Regions from separate parts of the Thioalkalivibrio sp. ALE25 genome, predicted to be linked through region 3. Evidence: predicted binding sites of a transcription regulator. Region 3 holds the regulator's gene; each other region holds the start of a gene.
The links. Region 3 encodes sigma-54, which starts transcription at its own class of promoters, with help from an activator protein. Its sites were predicted from a motif close to TGGCANGNTNCNTGCTT; they were not measured.
Positions count from the first base shown of each region.

Region 1: C996_RS0105270 (CmpA/NrtA family ABC transporter substrate-binding protein) is a predicted target of sigma-54. The motif match lies at 1,924-1,940, and genes of this name have one in related genera.
Region 2: C996_RS0109275 (DUF4168 domain-containing protein) is a predicted target of sigma-54. The motif match lies at 2,220-2,236, and genes of this name have one in related genera.

Region 1 covers NZ_KB897929.1:37,079-41,184, forward strand. Annotated here, with positions in the region: gene C996_RS0105260 (DsrE family protein) at 1-198, shown strand, start outside; gene C996_RS0105265 (nitrate regulatory protein) at 327-1,640, shown strand; gene C996_RS0105270 (CmpA/NrtA family ABC transporter substrate-binding protein) at 2,120-3,424, shown strand; gene ntrB (nitrate ABC transporter permease) at 3,473-4,106, shown strand, end outside.
Region 2 covers NZ_KB897933.1:71,756-75,861, reverse strand. Annotated here, with positions in the region: gene C996_RS14800 (hypothetical protein) at 1-56, opposite strand, end outside; tRNA gene C996_RS0109290 (tRNA-Gln) at 343-416, opposite strand; gene rpsI (30S ribosomal protein S9) at 460-852, opposite strand; gene rplM (50S ribosomal protein L13) at 884-1,312, opposite strand; gene C996_RS0109275 (DUF4168 domain-containing protein) at 1,551-2,072, opposite strand; gene C996_RS0109270 (sigma-54 dependent transcriptional regulator) at 2,370-3,797, opposite strand; gene C996_RS0109265 (ATP-binding protein) at 3,794-4,106, opposite strand, start outside.
Region 3 covers NZ_KB897925.1:164,345-168,450, forward strand. Annotated here, with positions in the region: gene hprK (HPr(Ser) kinase/phosphatase) at 1-316, opposite strand, end outside; gene C996_RS0100845 (PTS sugar transporter subunit IIA) at 368-835, opposite strand; gene hpf (ribosome hibernation-promoting factor, HPF/YfiA family) at 839-1,177, opposite strand; gene C996_RS0100855 (RNA polymerase factor sigma-54) at 1,194-2,675, opposite strand; gene lptB (LPS export ABC transporter ATP-binding protein) at 2,765-3,535, opposite strand; gene lptA (lipopolysaccharide transport periplasmic protein LptA) at 3,532-4,059, opposite strand; gene lptC (LPS export ABC transporter periplasmic protein LptC) at 4,040-4,106, opposite strand, start outside.

The sequences.
Region 1 (4,106 bases), on a different contig from region 3:
ATCGTTGGCCACAACATGCCGGCAATGAAGGACATCGTGGATTCGCTGGTGAGTGAAGGCGTCCCGTTCTGGGCCTGCGAGGCCTGCGCCAAGGGTCGCGACGTCGGCGAGCACAACTTCCTCCCGAACGCCGAGATGGCCGGCATGGGCCACTACGTCCAGGCCGTCGCCGAGTTCGACCGCTCCATGAGCTTCTGATCGGCCGGGCCGTTCCGCGGGCGGGGCGTGATGCCCCGCCCGTTTTTGCTTGTACCCCCCGCTGTCAGTCGGTCGAACTGGCACATCGCATGCTTGTTTGTTCCGGGAGTGATTCACGGACGACGAGCATGACCCAGAACACATCCCCGAATTTTTCCCTCGAAGAGTCCATTGGCGATTTCCTGGTCGCCTCGCGCAAGTGCGAGGTGGTGAGCCTGGAGCGCCTGCTGGAGGCGGTGCAGCTGGTCGGGCGCATCCGCGCGCTGGTGCATGCCCTGCAGCGCGAGCGCGGGGCCTCCAGCCTCTGGATCGGGTCCGGCGGCCAGCGCTATACCCGCGAACTGGAGCAGTACCGGGCCGAATCGGACGCCGCCGCGGCCGCGTTCCGCGAGCACCTGGATGGCTGGCTGGCCCCGGACGCCTGCGCCCATGGCCGCAGTCGGCTGCTGGGGCGCATGGCGCTGGCGCTGCATGGCCTGTCCGGCCTGGGCAGCCTGCGCGAGGAGGTCCTGGAGCTGACCCTGAGCCCGATGGACTCGACCCGCGGCTTCAGCGAGCTGATTCGCGCCCTGATGGCCCTGGTGTTCGAGGCTGCGGATTCGGCGACCGATCCCGAGGTCTCGCGGGCCCTGGTGGCCCTGCTGAACTTCATGCAGGGCAAGGAACTGGCAGGGCAGGAGCGCGCGATCGGGGCCGCCGGGTTTGGCGCCGCGAACTTCGAGCCCGAACTGCGCCAGGCGCTGGTCCATCGGATCGATGCCCAGGAACGGGCGTTCCGCATCTTCTCCGAGTTCGCGGCACCGGCGGCCTGTGCCGCCTGGCGCGAGCTGCAGACGGCGGCCTTCGCCGCCGACATCGAGCGCCTTCGCCGTCGGGCCTGTACCGAGGCTTCCGGGCACCACGACCCCGCCCGGGCCGAGGAATGGTTTGCCTGTACCACCGCGCGCATCGACGCGATGAAGGAGATCGAGGATCTGCTGGAGATGCACCTGAACGAGTGCTGCTCGGCACGCATCACGGCGGATCGCGCGGACCTCGGCGCGGTGCGTGACCGGGTCGCGCAACTCGCCGAGTCGGAACTGCGCGACAGCGTCCCGTATGCGGTGTTCTTCGGCGCGCCGGAGGGCCTGGAGCCCGCGCAGGAGCAGGGCGATGCCGCACTCAACGTACCCATCGTCGGACACTCGGTGATGGACCTGGTGCAGCGCCAGGCGGCCCGGCTGCAGTCGGTGGAGGACGAGCTGCATGCGGCACGCCAGGCCCTGGCCGAGCGCAAGACCATCGAGCGTGCCAAGGCGCTGCTGATCCAGCACCGCGGCCTCAGCGAGGATCAGGCCTACAAGCTCCTGCGCCAGACGGCGATGAACCAGAACCGGCGCCTGGCCGAGGTCGCCGAGGCGACCGTCGCGATGTCCGATCTGCTGGGAAAGGGCGGCCTGTAGCTAACTCCCCGGGAAATGGATGCCGGCCCTGTGGGAGCGGGCTTGCCCGCGAAGCCCCTGCCAGTGTCCGCGACTGGCAGGGGCTTCGCCGCCAGGGCGGCTCCTACAGGTAGTGCACCAGCGCGGTTCATCTGCACCGCAAGCGCGCCCCAGTCTGGTGCCTTGCGGATCGTCTCCCGGGCGCCGGGTTTTCCGAAAGCGTTCGACTCCATACGGCGAACCATCCGATTTTCCCGCGCCATGGCGCGATTGTTTCTGGCGGGGTCGATTAGCAACGGCTAATTGGCACACCTCCTGCAGGAATACCGGCAAGACGAGCCAACGGCGGTTCGTCGCCTGACAACAGGGAGACCCGACGACCGGGCCTCCCACGGGACTGGACAAAGGCGTCCATCACCCGGCTGCAAACGCGGCCGGGCTGATGCGACGCCTTTTTTCGTTTTTGGGATGTGTTTGCTGACAAGGGGAGTGAACCCGCAATGACCGATCACACGAATGACACGAAAAAGACCTCCGGCCTGTCGCGCCGGCGTTTCCTGGGCGGCATGGCCGCCGGGATCGGCGCGACCGCGCTGGGTGTTTCCGGGGCCGCGCCGTGGGGCTATGCGAAGGCCGGCAACGGCAAGCCGGAGACGACCGAGGCGAAGCTGGGCTTTATCGCCCTGACCGACGCCGCGCCGCTGTTCGTCGCGCTGGAGAAGGGATTCTTCGCCGCCCATGGCATGCCCGACGTGCAGGTGCTGAAGCAGTCCTCCTGGGGCACGGTGCGCGACAACCTGGAACTGGGCTCGCGCCGCGGCGGTATCGATGGCTCGCACATCCTGACGCCGATGCCCTACCTGATCCACCGCCGTGGCACGCCGATGACGATCCTCGCGCGGCTGAACCTGGCCGGGCAGTGCATCTCGGTGGGCGACGAATACGCGGACCTGAAGGTCGGGACCGACACTACCGAGTTCAAGGGCGCGCTGGCCGAGAAGGCCGCCGGCGGTGACGACATCCGCGCGGCGATGACCTTTCCCGGCGGGACCCATGACCTGTGGATCCGCTACTGGATGGCCGCCGGTGGGATCGACCCGGATCGCGACATCGCCACCATCGTCGTCCCGCCGGCGCAGATGGTCGCCAACATGCGCGTCGGTTCCATGGACACCTTCTGTGTCTGCGAGCCCTGGAACATGCAGCTGATCAACCAGGGCATCGGCTACACCGCGAACACCACCGGCGAGCTCTGGCACAACCACCCGGAAAAGGCGCTGGGGATGCGCGCGGACTGGGTGGAAGCCAATCCGAATGCGGCCCGCGCCCTGACAATGGCGGTAATGGAGGCGCAGATGTACTGCGAGGATCCGGCGAACAAGGAAGAGGTCGCCGAGATCTGTTCGCGCCGGCGCTACATCCACGCCCCGTACGCCGACATCATCGATCGCATGCAGGGGAACTTCGACTACGGCACCGGCCGCGTGGTCGAGGACCACCCCGACCAGATGCGCTACTGGAAGGACCAGGCCTCCTATCCCTTCAAGAGCCACGACCTGTGGTTCCTTACCGAGGACATCCGCTGGGGTTACCTGCCGCCGGATCTCGACATGCAGGCCCTGGTAGACGAGGTCAACCGCGAGGATATCTGGCGCGAGGCGGCCGACACGCTTGGCATCGATTCGGCCGACATCCCCGAATCCACCTCGCGCGGCCAGGAAACGTTCTTCGACGGCAAGGTCTTCGACCCGGAAGACCCGCAGGCCTACCTCGACAGCCTGGAGATCAAGGCGATCGCGTCCTGACGCGGTGGCCCGCCGACACCTGCACAGACGATTCAAGAGGATTCGATGATGAGTGCCATTCTCGATCGCAACATGACCTTCGGCGCCGGGCGCGAACGCCCGGCGGCCGCGGAGACCTCCACGGCCCCGGTGGCCCGCTCGGCCCCGCCGTCGGCCCGGTCCGGCGGTGCCCCGCCGCCCGACCCCGGGCTCTGGGGCCGGCGTATGCGCCACGCGGCCACCGTGGTGCTGCCCCCGGTGATCGTGACCGCGATTTTTTTGTTTCTGTGGGAAATGATGACGTCCTCCCAGGGAGCCGTACTGCCCGGCCCGAGTCAGGTGATCACCGACACCTGGGAACTGATCGTCAATCCGTTCTATGACCACGGTGGCAACGACGTGGGCATGGCCTGGCAGCTGCTTGCCAGCCTGGAACGTGTGGCCTACGGCTATGCCCTGGCGGTGGTGGCCGGGATCGGTCTCGGCGTGCTGGTCGGCCAGTCCACCTGGGCGATGCGCGGGCTGGACCCGCTGTTCCAGGTACTGCGCACTGTACCGCCGCTGGCCTGGCTGCCGATCTCCCTGGCCGCGTTCCAGGCCAGCAACCCGTCGGCCATCTTCGTGATCTTCATCACCGCGATCTGGCCGATCATCATCAACACCTCGGTCGGCATCCGGAACATCTCGCAGGACTACGTGAACG
Region 2 (4,106 bases), on a different contig from region 3:
CGGTCCATGTCCGGCTGAATGACCAGACCGACCGGTGTTTCTTCGCCTACGAGCATTGGCGCTCACTCCTCTGGGTTGGGTGGATAAACGTGCGTTCATCTCCCAACTGGCTCGATAGAGACCCAGAGCGGTAGGCGAAGCGCCTACACCAGTATAGTCAGCGCTGACTTAGAACTACGCCGCCGGCATGGCAGCAATTCGCCCCATGGAGTTAGACGAACCTCGCGCAAACATTGCGGGAACAGAATCGGCATGTCTGGCGAGAGAAGGGTGCGAGTGATCCCTGTGTGATCCAAAAACAAAGGGGTTACACCATCACTGATGTAACCCCTTGTCTTTATATGGCTGGGGGACCAGGATTCGAACCTGGGTTGACGGAGTCAGAGTCCGTAGTCCTACCGCTAGACGATCCCCCAGTAAACCGGATCGCGTGCGTCCCGCAGAAACTCGAGGCGAATTTTAACGCTTCGAGTACTGGGTTGCACGACGGGCCTTGCGCAGGCCGATCTTCTTCCGCTCCACCTCGCGGGCATCGCGGGTCAGATGACCACCACGACGCAGCGGCGAGCGCAGCTCTTCGTTGTACTGCACCAGGGCGCGGGCAATGCCCAGGCGGATCGCACCGGCCTGGCCGTTACCACCACCGCCCTCGACGGTTGCGATCACGTCGAAGTTTTCGGTGGACTCGGTCGCCTCCAGCGGCTGGCGCACGACCATGCGCGAGGTCTGGCGGCCGAAGAACTCGTCCAGCGGCTTCTGGTTAACCGTGATGTTGCCCGTACCCGGGCGCAGGAAGACGCGCGCAGCGGCGGTCTTGCGGCGGCCGGTGCCGTAATACTGATTGGTAGCCATTCGGATCGATTCCCTTGCTGATTCTGGCGGCTCAGACTTCGAGCGGCTGCGGCTGCTGGGCCGTATGCCGGTGTTCGGTGCCGGCGTAGACCTTGAGCTTCTTGAACATGGCCCGGCCAAGCGGGTTGCGCGGCAGCATGCCCTTCACGGCAAGCTCCAGCACCTTCTCCGGATGACGCTCGATCATCTGGGTGAAGTTGGCTTCCTTGATGCCACCCGGATAACCGGTGTGGTGGAAGTACTTCTTGTCCATGGCCTTGTTGCCGGAGACGCGAATCTTCTCCGCGTTGATCACGACGATGTAGTCGCCGGTATCGACATGCGGCGTGTACACGGGCTTGTGCTTCCCGCGCAGACGGCGTGCGATCTCCGTGGCGAGTCGGCCGAGGGTCTTGCCGTCGGCGTCGACGAGAAACCAGTCGCGTTCGACTTCGGCCGGCTTGGCGCTGATGGTACTCATGATGTTCGATGCTCCGAGGTCGGGGCGATTCAGAAAGCGCGCAAGAATAACGCTTCCCTTCACCCGATTCAAGCAAAAGGGACAATTCGCGAGACGGGCCACGCTCGACGTCCACCGGAGGCGAGGTGGCGGGCCGGGGCCTGCGCGAGCGCCCTCCGCACATAATAAAGGGGCCGCCCCGAAGGGCGGCCCCCCTTTCAGGCCCCGGGCGCAAGGCCCGGGGCGGCACGCAACCCGTTTACAGCTGGGCTTCGGCGCGCTCCTGCACTTCCTGCATCAGCTCGGGGTCGTTCTGCAGGGCCATGGCGACTTCGTTGTATTCCTCGACGCTCATGCCCGCATCTTCCACGGCGCTGACCATTTCGTCCTGCGCTTCCTGCTGCATGGACTGCGCCTCGGTCTCGTCCTCGGCGTTCTGCAGGCGGTCGGCGAAGTCCTCGCGCACTTCCTGCACCGCGACAAAGGCGGTCACGAAGGTGTCGATGTCCCCTTCGCTCAGGTCCACCTCGGGGGCTTCCTGCATCGGGGCACCGCCCTGGGCCGCGCCACCCTGGGCGCCACCCTGCGGCGGCTGGCCGCCCTGGGCACCGCCACCGGCGCCGGCACCGCCTTCCTGGGCCGGGGGCTGGCCACCCTGGGCGCCGCCCATGTCGCCACCGCCGGCGCCGCCTTCGGCACCACCATACTGCGCGGAGGCCGCGCCACCCACGGCAAACAGGGAGGTCAGGGCCATTGCAAGGATCGTCTTGCGCATATTCATCATGTTGCTCCTTATTCCTTTGGTTCGATCGGATCTTGCGGCCGACCGGGACCCGCCTAAAGCGGAACCCCCGTCCAGCCGCACCGCAACCGTGTGAGGAGGAATGAGCCCGTGCGGGCTGCGCTTCCCCGATTGCTGCCTGAGGAGAAGCAGGCATCGTGCCAACAATGGGAACCGGGACGATATTGATTAATAATCAGATGCTTAGCGATAGATCAGCCGGCGGAGCGGCCGCCGGCTGCGGGTTTGCGGCCGAGTCATAATGACACATGGGTCAGCTCGACCCGGGTCAGGATGTCACGACGGGTCGGATTCGCCGAGCTTGCGGTAGAGCGTCTTGCGTCCGATGCCGAGGATGCGCGCGGCCCGCTGCTTGTTGCCGTCCACGTGCTCCAGGACCCGTTGAATGTAGTCGCGCTCGCGCTCTTCCAGCGTCGGCCATTGGGTGTCGTCGCCGACTCCCGCTACGGGTAACACTTCTGCGCCGGCATGACCGGTGGCCACACCCGCATCTTCGCCGCCGATCGCGAACACGCGTTCCGGCAGGTCCCGGGTCTCGATCACCTCGCCCGTGGCCAGGGTGGCGGCGCGCTCGATGAGGCTGGCCAGTTCGCGTACGTTCCCGGGGAAGGGGTAGCGCACCAGCGCGCGCAAGGCCTCCGGGCTCAGACGCCGCTCGGGCAGGCCTCGGGCCAGGGCCTGCTGGCGCAGGAACTGCAGGGCCAGGTACTCGATATCGTCACCGCGTTCTCGCAGCGGCGGGATCTCGATCCGGAAGGTCTCCAGACGATAGTAGAGATCCTCGCGGAAACGGCCGTCGGCCATGTGCGCCTGCAGGTCCTGGTGGGTGGCCGCGACGATACGCACATCCGTCTCGATCTCCTCGTTGGCGCCCACCGGGCGCACCCGTCCGTCCTGCAGCAGGCGCAGCAGCTTGCTTTGCATCGCCACCGGCATCTCGGCGATCTCGTCCAGGAACAGGGTTCCCCCATGTGCCTCGGTGAACAGTCCTCGACGGGCACCCTTGGCCCCACTGAAGGCACCCGCTACATGCCCCAGCAGCTCCGACTCCAGCAGGGCCTCGGGGATGCCGGCGCAGTTGAGCGCGACGAACGGCCCGTGCGCCCGGTCACTTTCCGCGTGCAGCGCCCGCGCCACGAGTTCCTTGCCGGTCCCGGACTCGCCGGTAATCAGGACGCTGCCGTCGGCGGCCGCGATCCGCCGGATCAGGTCGAACGTCTGCAGCATGGCCGGACTGTGTCCCTGCATGCCATGAAACCCGTCGGACTGGGCGAGCACCTCGCGATAGCGCCGCACCTCGTCCTTCAGGCGACGCGCCTCGGTTACCCGGTCAGCAGCCAGGCGCAGATGATCGAGGTCCACCGGCTTGGTCAGAAAGTCGTCCGCCCCCGCCTTCAGCGCGGCCACGGCCTGATCGATGGTCCCGAAGCCCGTCAGCATGATGAAGCCCGGCGCCGGCACCCGGGCGCGCGCGTCCTCGAGCACCTGAAACCCGTCGGCGCCCGGCAGACGCAGGTCACTGACCACCAGACTGAAGGCCTGCTGTGCCAGTGCCCGCGCGGCGTCCTCGGCGCTGCCTACCGCGGTGACCGCGTAGCCGGCCTCGGCCAGCTCCTCGTGCAGCAATTCGCGATGTCCGCGGTCGTCCTCCACCACAAGGACCGATTCCGGGGGCGCGGCGGGTGTTTGTGGCGCGGCGCTCATAGGCGCGTCTCCTGCGGTTCGTCAGTGGCCAGCGGCAGATGCACGACAAAGCGGGTCTCCCCGGGCACGCTGCGATCCAGCGCGACCGTGCCGCGATGATCTTCCAGTGCCACCTGGACAACAGCCAGCCCCAGTCCGGTTCCCTCGCCCGTGGGTTTGGTGGTGAAGAAGGGCTCGAACAGGCGCGCCGCCTGTTCGTCGTCGATCCCGCGCCCGGCGGTCGGACCGTCATCGGCCACCACCAGGGTTACCCGGTCGGCCTCCGCCCGCCAGTGGACGCGCACCTCACCGGCGGCCGCCTGGGCCGCG
Region 3 (4,106 bases):
AGGTGTCCTCGGCGAAGATCACCGCGGTGGTGCCGGTGCGGGCCATCTCCAGGATCAGGTCGTTGCGCTGGTCGTCGCTGAGGCCGGCGATGTAGCGGGCCTCGAAGTCCCCGATGACCTGGATGCGGTTGGGTCGGATCAGGTTGAGGTGGCCGGCCAGAGGCAGGTCATCCCCGTCCTCGCCGACCAGCTTGCGGTCGGGGGCGGCGTGCTCGCCATGCACGAAGCGCAGATCCAGGCGGTTGCCCATAGCCTGGATCAGGCTCTCCACGTTGATGTCGCGGGCAATCCCGCCTTCGCCCAGTGCCTCGTTCATGAGCAGGGCCGGCGGGGATCGGTGGCGTGGCAGGGTGCGGGGCGCACGGGATCAGCCCTCGCGGAAGCGGCGGACGAGTTCCTGTTCCAGGCTGGCGGCATCGCCGGCCCGGCGCAGGGCGGCAATGGTGTCCGGTTGCGAAAGCCCGCGCGCCAGCTGGGCCAGCAGGTCGAGGTGATCGCTGGTGGCGGCCTCCGGGACCAGCAGAGCGATCAGGATATCGACCGGCTCGTGGTCCATGGCGTCGAAGTCGACGCCGCTCTCCAGGCGCAGGACGGCCACGCGCGGAGCCTCGAGATCGGCCAGGCGGCCATGGGGGATCGCAACCCCATGGCCCAGGCCGGTGGAGCCCAGCTTTTCGCGCGCGGACAGGGCCTCGAAGATCGCGGTGCTGCCCGGTCCGCCGGCATCACCGCCGCCGGCGAGGAGTTCCGACAGGGCCTCCAGGGCCCGCTTCTGACTGGAGCATTCCGGCTCCAGGCGGATGCGCTCGGCGGTGATCAGCTCGGCAATGGACATGGGTCAGGAGGCCTGCTCACGGTTGCGCTGGGCGCCCTCGGCCCGGTGATGATCCTTGACCTTTTCCTTGTGCTTGATCAGCTGGCGGTCGACCTTGTCGATCAGCGCGTCGATGGCGGCGTACATGTCCTCGTGGGAGGCCTCCGCGTGGATGTGATTGCCGCTGACCTGGAGATTCGCCTCGGCCTTGTTGAACTGGTTCTGGGTCTTCTCGTGGGTCAGCACGACGTGCACGTCGATGACCTTGTCGAAGTGGCGTTCCAGCTTCGCGAACTTCTCGTTGACGTAGTCGCGCAGGGCGTCGGTGAGGTCCACATGGTGGCCGGTCAGGTTGATCTGCATGGTCGGGACTCCTTGGTTACTTGTGGCCGGTGGGCATGGAGGCCATCTGCCGGCGTTCGCTGGATGAAGGGATGTGCATCGCCTCGCGGTACTTGGCCACGGTGCGACGCGCCACATTGATGCCCCGGTCCGCCAGGATCTGGGCGAGCCGGGCATCGCTGAGCGGCTTGTTCGCGGGTTCGTCGTCGATCAATTCGCGAATCATGGCACGGATGGCGGTGGCGGAACACTCGCCACCGTCGTTGGTGCCGACATGGCTGGAGAAGAAATACTTGAACTCGAAGACCCCGCGCGGGGTGTGCATGTATTTCTGGGTGGTCACCCGGGAGATGGTCGATTCGTGCATCTCCAGGATCTCGGCGATATCGCGCAGGATCAATGGCTGCATCGCGACCTCGCCGTGTTCCAGGAAGCCTTGCTGGCGATGGACAATCGCCTCGGCGACGCGCAGCAGGGTGTCGTTGCGGCTGTGCAGGCTCTTCAGGAACCAGCGCGCCTCCTGCAGCTGGTCGCGCATGAAGGCACTGTCGCGGGCATCCGATACCTGGCGCACCATGCCGGCGTAGAGGTCGTTGATACGGATGCGTGGCGCGATTTCCGGGTTCAGCTCCACGCGCCAGCCCTCCGGGGTGTGGCGCACGTAGACATCGGGCACCACGTATTCGGAGGTGGCGGCACTGATCTGCGCGCCCGGCCGCGGGTTCAGGGTGCGGATCAGGTCCAGGGCGCGCGCCAGTTCGTCCGGGTCGCGCACACCCGACTGGCGTTGCAGGGCTTTGTAATCGCGCTTGCCCAGGCTGTCCATGCCGTGTTCCAGGATCGCCCGGGCGGCCTCGCGGGCGGGGGCGTCCGGGGCCAGTTCGCGCAGCTGAATCTCCAGGCATTCGCGCAGATCGCGCGCGCCCACGCCCAGGGGGTCGCACTGCTGGATCCAGTGCAGGACTGCCTCGACCTCATCCACGCCGACGGGCTCTTCCTCGCCGCGGCTGATGGTCTCGGCCAGCGTCTCGAGGTCGCCTTCGAGATAGCCGTCGGGGCTGATCGCGTCGATCAGGGCCGCGCCGATGCGCTGGTCGCGCGGAGTCAGGTGGCTCAGGTGCAGCTGCCACAGCAGGTGGTCCTGCAGGCCCTCGCCGTCGTCGTCGCTGGTGTTTTCCAGCGGGTCGCGGTCATCCACGCCCTTGGGGGCGGGCGGCGGTTCGTAGATGTCGTCCCAGCGGCTGTCGGTGGTGAGCTCCTCGGGAATCACGTCATCGCTGGTGGTAGTGGCCTCCATGCGGTCGCCTTCCACCACCTCGCCCTCCGCGTCCAGGCGCTCGGCCCCGCCCATGTCGTCCTCGTCTTCCACCTGTTCGAGCATGGGGTTGCTCTCCAGCGCCTGCTGGATCTCCACCTGCAGCTCGAGCGTGGACAACTGCAACAGGCGGATCGCCTGCTGCAGTTGCGGGGTCATGGTGAGCGTCTGACCCAGCTGAAGATTCAGGCCGGGTTTCAGCATTGGCTGTGCGGGTCGCGGGTGACCATAAGAGCGATCTTAAATGCTGCCTCGTGGTTTGTGCACCGGCGCGGGTTGTGCGCGTGCCGGAATCACAGGCGGAAATTCTCGCCGAGATAGACCCGGCGCACCTGGGGGTCGGCCAGTAGCTCGTCGGGTGTCCCGGCGGCCAGCAGGCGCCCCTCGCTCAGAATATAGGCCCTGTGGCAGATCCCGAGGGTCTCGCGCACGTTGTGATCGGAGATCAGAACCCCGATGCCGCGCGCTGCAAGGTGGCGAATTACATCCTGGATATCGCCCACCGAGATCGGGTCCACCCCGGCAAAGGGCTCGTCCAGGCAGATGAATTGCGGGTCACCGGCCAGGGCCCGCGCAATCTCGGCGCGCCGACGTTCGCCGCCGGACAGCGCGATCCCGGGGCTGTGGCGCACGGTCTCGAGCTGAAACTCCTCGATCAGCGCGTCGCCGATACGCCGGCGTTCGTGGCGGTCCAGTCCGGGACGCAGTTCCAGCACGGCCTGCAGGTTGTCCCACACGCTCAGGCGGCGAAAGATCGAGGCCTCCTGGGGCAGGTAGCCGAGACCGGCGCGGGCGCGCACGTGGATGGGCGCGCGGGTGATGTCGTGCCCGCCCAGGGTGATGCGCCCGGCGTTAGGGCGGATCAGCCCGACCAGGCTGTAGAAGCAGGTGGTCTTGCCGGCGCCGTTGGGACCCAGCAGGCCGACCACCTCGCCCGGTGCGAGGTCGACATCCACCTGGTCGAGCACGGTGCGCTGGCCGTAGCGCTTGGTCAGTTCGCGCCCGATCAGGCGATCACGGGCCTCGGCGGGTGCTGGCGCCGGGCTGGTGGCGGGTGCGTTCATTCGTCGTCGCGTGGCTGGATGGTGATGCGTACGCGTTCGCTGTCGTCCTCGCCGCGTTCGGCCTCGATCACGTCGGTGGTCAGGTCGTAGGTGATGCGCTTGCCGCGCGCCTCTTCGCTGGCGGTGATCACATGGGCCTGGTCGGTGAGGATCATGCGGTCATCGTTCAGCAGGTAGTCGATGCGCAGCGCGGTGGCGATGCGCATCTCGCCGGTCTCGGGGTCGGGGGATTCCAGGCGGGCCGGCTCGCCGTGGGCCTCCATCTCGTAGGGGCGACGATCCCGGGTGCGCACGTAGACCGTGTCGGCCTCCAGCGTCATGTCGCCGCGGATCACGATCACGTCCCCGGTGTAGGTGCCCAGGCCCTGGCGTTCGTCCATCTCCGCGTGGTCGGCGGTGATCTCCACCGGCAGCGAGGGTCCCGACCCCTGCTGGCCCAGGGCCGGCGTCGCCAGCAGGGCGGAGAGGAGGCCGGCCGCCGCAAGCAGGCCCGGCAGGCGGCGGCTATTCGGGATCGGGGTCATGCGCGGGGTCCTCCTCGCTCGCCTCGCTGTAGAGCGAGTACACGTCA